3 regions of the Rhodospirillum centenum SW genome follow, and region 1 is predicted to be linked to each of the others. Evidence: riboswitches for the same ligand, from Rfam matches in the RefSeq annotation. Region 1 holds a riboswitch; each other region holds the start of a gene.

Region 1 (2,197 bases):
GAGGTGCGAATCAGACGGCAGACACCGCGTTAGCGTCATGTTAACGTAGTTACGCCTCACTTGGGGAGTAACGCGCTCGGAGGCTGTGCGGTGCGTGTCATCATCATAGGATCACAGGCAGAGGATCTGGCGGCGGCCCGGGCGCAGTGCCAGAGCGGTCGGCTTGCCGTCGTCGGCACCGGCGGCTGGCAGGATGCGGTCCGTCTGTTCGATGCCACCCAGCCATCGGCGGTGGTGCTCGCCTCCGCCCCCTTATCCCCCGAAGCCGCCGGGGCGATCTGGTCCTTGCGCGCCCGCGATCCCTTCGTCGCCATCGTGCCGCCGCATGCGGCCTCCGCCATGCCCGGTCACGTCGCACCCGCCGCGCCCGCGGCAGGCGGTCCGTTCCCGATGGGCGGTCTTCCGGGCTGATCCGCCGCCGGCCGGTCGCCGGGTCCTGGGGGCGCGCGCTGGGGCATATCGGGTTATGCGTGTCGCCGCTGCCACAGGTTTCGGAACACCGCCGCTCATCCCTTGTGCCGCGGTTCCGACTAGGCTAACCCTCAGCCCGCCGAAGGTGCCCCGGAAGGGGTGAAAAGGGAACGCGGTGCGGGTCGCAAGGCCCCAGGCCGCGGCTGCCCCCGCAACTGTGAGCGGCGAGCGCTCGCCCATTCATGGCCACTGGGAAACTGGGAAGGCCGGGCGAGCGTCGTGACCCGCAAGCCAGGAGACCTGCCTTCGGAAACGCGTCGCACGGCCGTTGGGCGGGGTGTCCTGGCGGGGCGGATTTCCGTTTCGTGCCGGCGCTTCGGAAGGAGCGTGCCCGTGTCGCTGCCATGCCTGCCATGGCGGTGCCGGACCGGCCTGTCATCCCCCCGACGCGGCAGGTCCGCCGCGCCGGCTGTCGGGCCCTGCTTCCGATTTCGCATCCTTGTGGAACGGAGCCAGAGAAGTGCCCAAGTCCTCCCTGTCGTCCCGTCGCCGTCACGCGCTGTTCGCCGGCCTGACCGCCGCCTCCTGCCTCGGTCTGGCGGTGCAGGCCCAGGCCCAGAGCGCAGGGCGCGATCCCCTGGTCGATGAGATCGTCGTCACCGCGACCCGCACCCCGACCCGGATCGACCGCGTCGGCAGCAGCATCAGCGTCGTCACCGCGGCGGACATCGCGCGCAGCCAGCAGTCGCAGGTCCTGGACGTGCTGAAGCGCGTCCCTGGCATCAGCATCTCGCGCAGCGGCGGCGTCGGCGCCACCTCCAACGTCCGGATCCGCGGCTCCGAGACCAGCATGGTCAAGGTGCTGGTGGACGGGGTGGAGATGAACGACAGCTCCGGCGCGAGCCGCGATTTCGACTTCAATGCCCTGCTGAGCGACGACATCGAGCGGATCGAGGTGCTGCGCGGGCCGCAGAGCGCGCTCTACGGCAACGACGCCATGGCCGGCGTCATCAACATCATCACCCGTCAGGGCGACGGCCCGCTGACCGTCCGCGGACTGGTCGAGGCCGGTGCCTACGACACCTTCCGGCAGAATCTGTCCCTGTCCGGCCGCTCGGGCGACGTCGATTATTCGCTCTCGGGCAGCAACTACAAGACGGACGGCTTCTCCCGTGTCGGCGCGGGCGACGAGAAGGACGGGTCGGAAATGCGCTCCCTGCGGGGGCGGCTCGGCTGGCGCGCCAGCGAGGCGCTGCGCTTCGACTTCTCTGCCGGCTGGGACTGGCTGGACACCGACTTCGATCCCAGCGCCAGCAGCGACGGTCCCGCCTTCCAGGAGAAGGAGACCCTGTTCGGCCATGCCGGCGCGTTCTTCACGGCGCTGGACGGCCGGCTGGAAACCACCCTGTCGGTCGGCGCCAGCCGGACGGACCGCGACTTCGACGAGCCCCAGGGCTGGTACCGCTATTCGACCTTCGACAGCGACCAGCTCAGCGTTGACCTGATGTCCAGCCTGAAGCTGCGCCGGGCGGATGTCGCCACCGTCGGCCTCGCCTGGGACCGGGAGAAGGCGGAGACCACCACCACCAGCAGCCGGGGCGTCACCACGCCGGGCGTCGATGCGGATGTCGAGACCTGGGGCGTCTTCGGCCAGTATCTCGCGGCCCTGACCGAGGAACTGTCGGTCACCCTGGGCGCCCGCCACGACCATAACGACCAGTTCGGCGGCGACACCACCTGGCGCGCCACGGCGGCCTATGCGCTGTCCCCGGTGGGCACCACGCTG
Region 2 (2,197 bases), 640 kb from region 1:
GCGCACCACCCGGCCCAGCATCTGGAACCCGGCGCACAGGCCGACGACCCGGCCGCCGTGGCGGACATGGGCCAGGATGTCCACGTCCCAGCCCTGCTGCCGCAGCACGTCCAGGTCGGCGCGGGTGGTCTTGGAGCCGGGCAGCACCACCACGTCCGTATCGGCGGGGATCGGATGACCCGGGGATACCCAGCGCAGGTCCACGCCCGGCTCGGCCGCCAGCGGGTCCAGATCGTCGAAGTTGGCGACGCGGGACAGCCGCGGCACCGCCACCTTCAGGCCGCTGCCCACGCCGGTGGCCGGCCGCTCCAGCGCCAGCGAATCCTCCGCCGGCAGGCGGTCGGCCTCCTCGAACCAGCGGACCACGCCCAGGAAGGGCCAGTTGGTCATCGCCGTGATCGTGCCGCAGGCCGGCTCGAACAGGGAGAAGTCGCCGCGGAACTTGTTGACGATGTAGCCGACGACGCGGGCCCGGTCGGCCTCGTCCAGCAGGGCGTGGGTGCCGACCAGGGCGGCCATGGTGCCGCCACGGTCCAAATCGCCCAGCACGACGACCGGCAGGCCCAGCCGCTCCGCCAGATGCATGTTCGTGATGTCCGAGGCGCGGAGATAGATCTCCGCCCCGCTGCCGGCGCCTTCCACGATCACCAGATCCGCCTCCGCGGCCAGCCGCTCGAAGCTGTCCATGATCGGCGGCATCAGGCCCTTGCGCATCCGGTGATAGGTGCGCGCCGGGCAGTTGCCCAGCACCCGGCCGCGCAGCACCACCTGCGAGCCGATGTTCGTCTGCGGCTTCAGCAGTACCGGGTTCATGTGGATGGACGGCGCCACCTTGCAGGCGCGGGCCTGGAGCGCCTGGGCGCGGCCGATCTCGCCGCGTGCCGGCGTGCCGTCCGCTTCCGGCGGGGCGTCGGCGTCGGGCACCACGGCGGCGTTGTTGCTCATGTTCTGCGCCTTGAACGGGCGCACCACCAGACCGCGGCGGGTGAAGGCGCGACAGAGCCCGGCCACCAGCATGCTCTTGCCGACATCGGAACTGGTGCCCTGGATCATCAGCGCGCGGGCGCGGCGCGGAGCGTCCGTGCTGCGCGGCGTGTAGATGATCGGGGCGAGGCCGTCGCCGGGCGTCGTCGCGGAATCGGACATGGACTGGAAGCCCCTTCAGACGTGAAGGGCATGGGCATGGGGAAGACCGTGACGTCCCGTCATCCCCACCGGGGCGGCCGGATCGCGGTCGTTCCGCCGGGACACCCCGCCCGTGGACCATGATGCGTCGCGGCAGGTCTCCTGGCTCGCGGGTCGTCGCCTCGGCCCGGCCTTCCCGGAACCCTTGCGGGTCCAGTGGCGCGAACGGGAGAGGCTCACCGCCGACAGTTGCGGGGGCAGCTCCGGCCTTGCCGCGGACGGCGCACCGGATTCCCTCTTAGCTTCCGCACCCGGGAGGAGCGGAAGAACCGTGACGGCTGAGCTTTAGGAGACGGCCATCCCCCTGTCAACGCCCGCCTGCACGGCTGTGGACGGACCGCATGGCGATCCGTCATGCCCCTCCTGCGCCGCCGGAGCTTGACTTAAGCAGAACCTGCATTTACGGTATTTAGCGTTACGGTCCTCCGGACAACACAATATGTAGTTATCCGGGGGCTAAGAGGGAAGCCGGTGCAATTCCGGCGCTGCCCCCGCAACTGTCAGCGGCGAGCTGCCGACCTTTCATGTCACTGGTGCCGACCGGCACCGGGAAGACCGGACGGTGGCGCGGACCCGCAAGCCAGGAGACCTGCCGTAACCCAGTCTACCATCTTCGGACGGGGTGATCCGAAGGGAACCCGCCGGCGCCGCGCCGGGCGGTTCCCGACCCCTGTCCGCGTGCCGGAAGGGGAAAGACCCGCATGCCCGTTCATGCCCTTGCCACGCTGCCGAAGTCCGTGATCAAGCGTAGCGGTGAAGTGTCCGCCTTCAACGGCGACAAGATCCGCTCCGCCATCGAGCGCGCCGGCAAGGCGACCGGCGAGTTCGACGGGGCCGAGGCGCATCTCCTGGCGATCCAGGCGATCAAGGTGATCGGCCATCGCTTCCATACCGACGCGCCGCACATCGAGCAGATCCAGGACGTGGTCGAACAGGTCCTGATCTCCGCCAACCATTTCGCCACGGCCCGCGCCTACATCGTCTACCGCGAGCAGCGCGCCCGTCTGCGGCG
Region 3 (2,197 bases), 1.1 Mb from region 1:
CGCTCACCACCTACCGCAACCCCTACGGCGTCCGCGCCGAGGAGGCGATCCAGTATCTGGACCGGGAGAACGTGCTGCCGCACGGCATCGCGCCGTCGGAGGACGACGGCGACGACCGGCGCTGGATCGCCTATGCCGTGGCGCAGCCGCCCGACCGCCAGGTCTTCGTCTGGAAGGTGGCCGACTTCCGCCCGCCCGATCATGTGCGGGTGGTGACGGTGCAGCTTCTGGTGCCCGACAGCAGCACGGAGATGGACGGGCTGGCCGAGCTGATCGACCGGCTGGGCGAGGAGGCTGCCCGCATCGAGTTCACCGAACTGCCGGTCCGCGAGCCGGTGGAGCGGGTGACCATGCGCAATGTCGGCCATGGCGATCTGGTCCGTTTCCGCGTGCCCTGGGACTGGAGCGCGGAGAAGGACGGCGAGCTGGCCGTCTTCCACGGCGACGAGGAGGGCACCGGCACCCTGCGGGTGGCGGTCCACGCCTTCAGCTACGCCGACGGCGGGGCCGAGGATGACGGCGACGCCCGCCGCGTGCTGCGCCAGACGGCCGAACAGTTCGCCGACGGCCCCGACGGCCGCGTCGGCGAGGGCAGCGTGGAATGGCTGGACGAGGGCGAGGTGCTGGCCCGTTTCGCCACGGCCGGGGAGGAGGACGGGGAGCCGCTGCGCTTCCACCTCTGGCTGCGCGGGTCCGCCTGCGACGGTCAGACGACGCTGGCCCTGTTCTCCTTCGCCGTGACCGAGAAGGCCCATGGCGGCGTGACGGCGCAGGCCACGCTCGCCATGCTGGAGCGGGAAATCCGCACCGCCATCGTAGGCAGCGGCGCCGCCGAGGAGTGACCGGCGCCGGCCGGACCGGACCCCGGGGCAGAATGTTTCCTGACCGGAATGTTCCCGTACCGGAACGATCCGCGGGCCGGAAGGTCCCGGTGGAACTGCCGCCGCGACAGGCAGGTCGGCGCAAGGACATAACGACATAAAGAACTCTTTATGTGTCGTTGACCGTGACTGGGGGAGCGTCTAGTCTCGTTCCGCCATGGTCTCCAGGCGGCTCTGCGGCCGCGCTGGGGCTAAGAGGGAAGCCGGTGCGAGTCCGGCGCTGCCCCCGCAACTGTCAGCGGCGAGCCGACCGCCCCCATGTGTCACTGGGACCGACCGGTCCTGGGAAGACCGGCGGAAGGCGATGACCCGCGAGCCAGGAGACCTGCCATGGCAGATAACGTCCACGGGCGGGGTGTCCCGGTGTGTCGCCTTGGCAGGCCGCGCCGGACCGTCCCCTGGTGCTGCGGGCCTGTCCTTCGCGTCCGCTATGGCCTTTGCCCCCATCCACAATGGGGTCCATGCCAATGTCGCAACCAATCCTTCCCGGCGCTGCCGTGCCCGTCGCCACGATGGGCGTGCCGCGCATCGGGCCGCGCCGCGAGCTGAAGTCGGCCCTGGAATCCTACTGGGCCGGCCGGACCGGCCCCGCCGACCTGCTCGCCACGGCCCGGACCCTGCGGGCCGCAAGCTGGCGCCGGCAGCAGGCGCTGGGGATCACCCACATTCCCAGCAACGACTTCTCCCTCTACGACCACGTCCTCGACACCTCCGTCATGGTCGGTGCGGTTCCCGCCCTTTATGGCTGGACCTGCGGACCGGTGCCCCTGGAGACCTGCTTCGCCATGGCGCGCGGGTCGCAGGGGCGCAGCGGCTGCGGTTGCGCCCCTGCCGCCGGGGATGGCCTGCCGGCGCAGGAGATGACGAAGTGGTTCGACACCAACTACCATTTCATGGTGCCCGAGTTCGAACCGGGTCAGCGCTTCCGGCTCGCCTCCACCAAGCCGGTGGATGAGTTCCTGGAGGCGAAGGCGCTGGGCATCCTGACCCGCCCCGTCCTGGTCGGCCCGGTGACCTACCTGCTGCTGGGCAAGTCCAAGGATGCGGACCTGGAGCCGCTGTCGCTGCTGGATGGCCTGCTGCCGGTCTATGCCGAGGTGCTGCGGCGCCTGGAGGCGGCGGGGGCCGACTGGGTGCAGATGGACGAACCCTGCCTCGCGCTCGACCTCGACGACGGGGCGCGGCAGGCGCTGCGCCGCGCCTATGCCGCGCTGTCCGCGGCGGCGCCCGGTCTGAAGCTGCTGGTCGCCGGCTATTTCGGGCCGCTGGGCGATAATCTGGAGACCGCCCTGGCGCTGCCCGTCGCCGGCCTGCAC

What was found. Region 1 has a riboswitch for cobalamin ahead of RC1_RS18515 (TonB-dependent receptor plug domain-containing protein). Riboswitches for the same ligand answer to the same signal wherever they lie in the genome.
Region 2: it holds a riboswitch for cobalamin, as region 1 does, so the genes downstream of both, RC1_RS01500 (cobyric acid synthase) here and RC1_RS18515 (TonB-dependent receptor plug domain-containing protein) in region 1, are expected to answer to the same signal.
Region 3: it holds a riboswitch for cobalamin, as region 1 does, so the genes downstream of both, metE (5-methyltetrahydropteroyltriglutamate--homocysteine S-methyltransferase) here and RC1_RS18515 (TonB-dependent receptor plug domain-containing protein) in region 1, are expected to answer to the same signal.

The regions. Positions count from the first base shown of each region.
Region 1 is NC_011420.2:4,045,267-4,047,463, forward strand. Features, by position in the region: gene RC1_RS18510 (hypothetical protein) at 91-411, shown strand; cobalamin riboswitch at 538-733, shown strand; gene RC1_RS18515 (TonB-dependent receptor plug domain-containing protein) at 932-2,197, shown strand, end outside.
Region 2 is NC_011420.2:332,173-334,369, reverse strand. Features, by position in the region: gene RC1_RS01500 (cobyric acid synthase) at 1-1,146, opposite strand, end outside; cobalamin riboswitch at 1,261-1,474, opposite strand; cobalamin riboswitch at 1,587-1,796, shown strand; gene RC1_RS01495 (ribonucleoside triphosphate reductase) at 1,887-2,197, shown strand, end outside.
Region 3 is NC_011420.2:2,936,131-2,938,327, forward strand. Features, by position in the region: gene RC1_RS13645 (hypothetical protein) at 1-842, shown strand, start outside; cobalamin riboswitch at 1,023-1,228, shown strand; partial or broken gene metE (5-methyltetrahydropteroyltriglutamate--homocysteine S-methyltransferase) at 1,394-2,197, shown strand, end outside.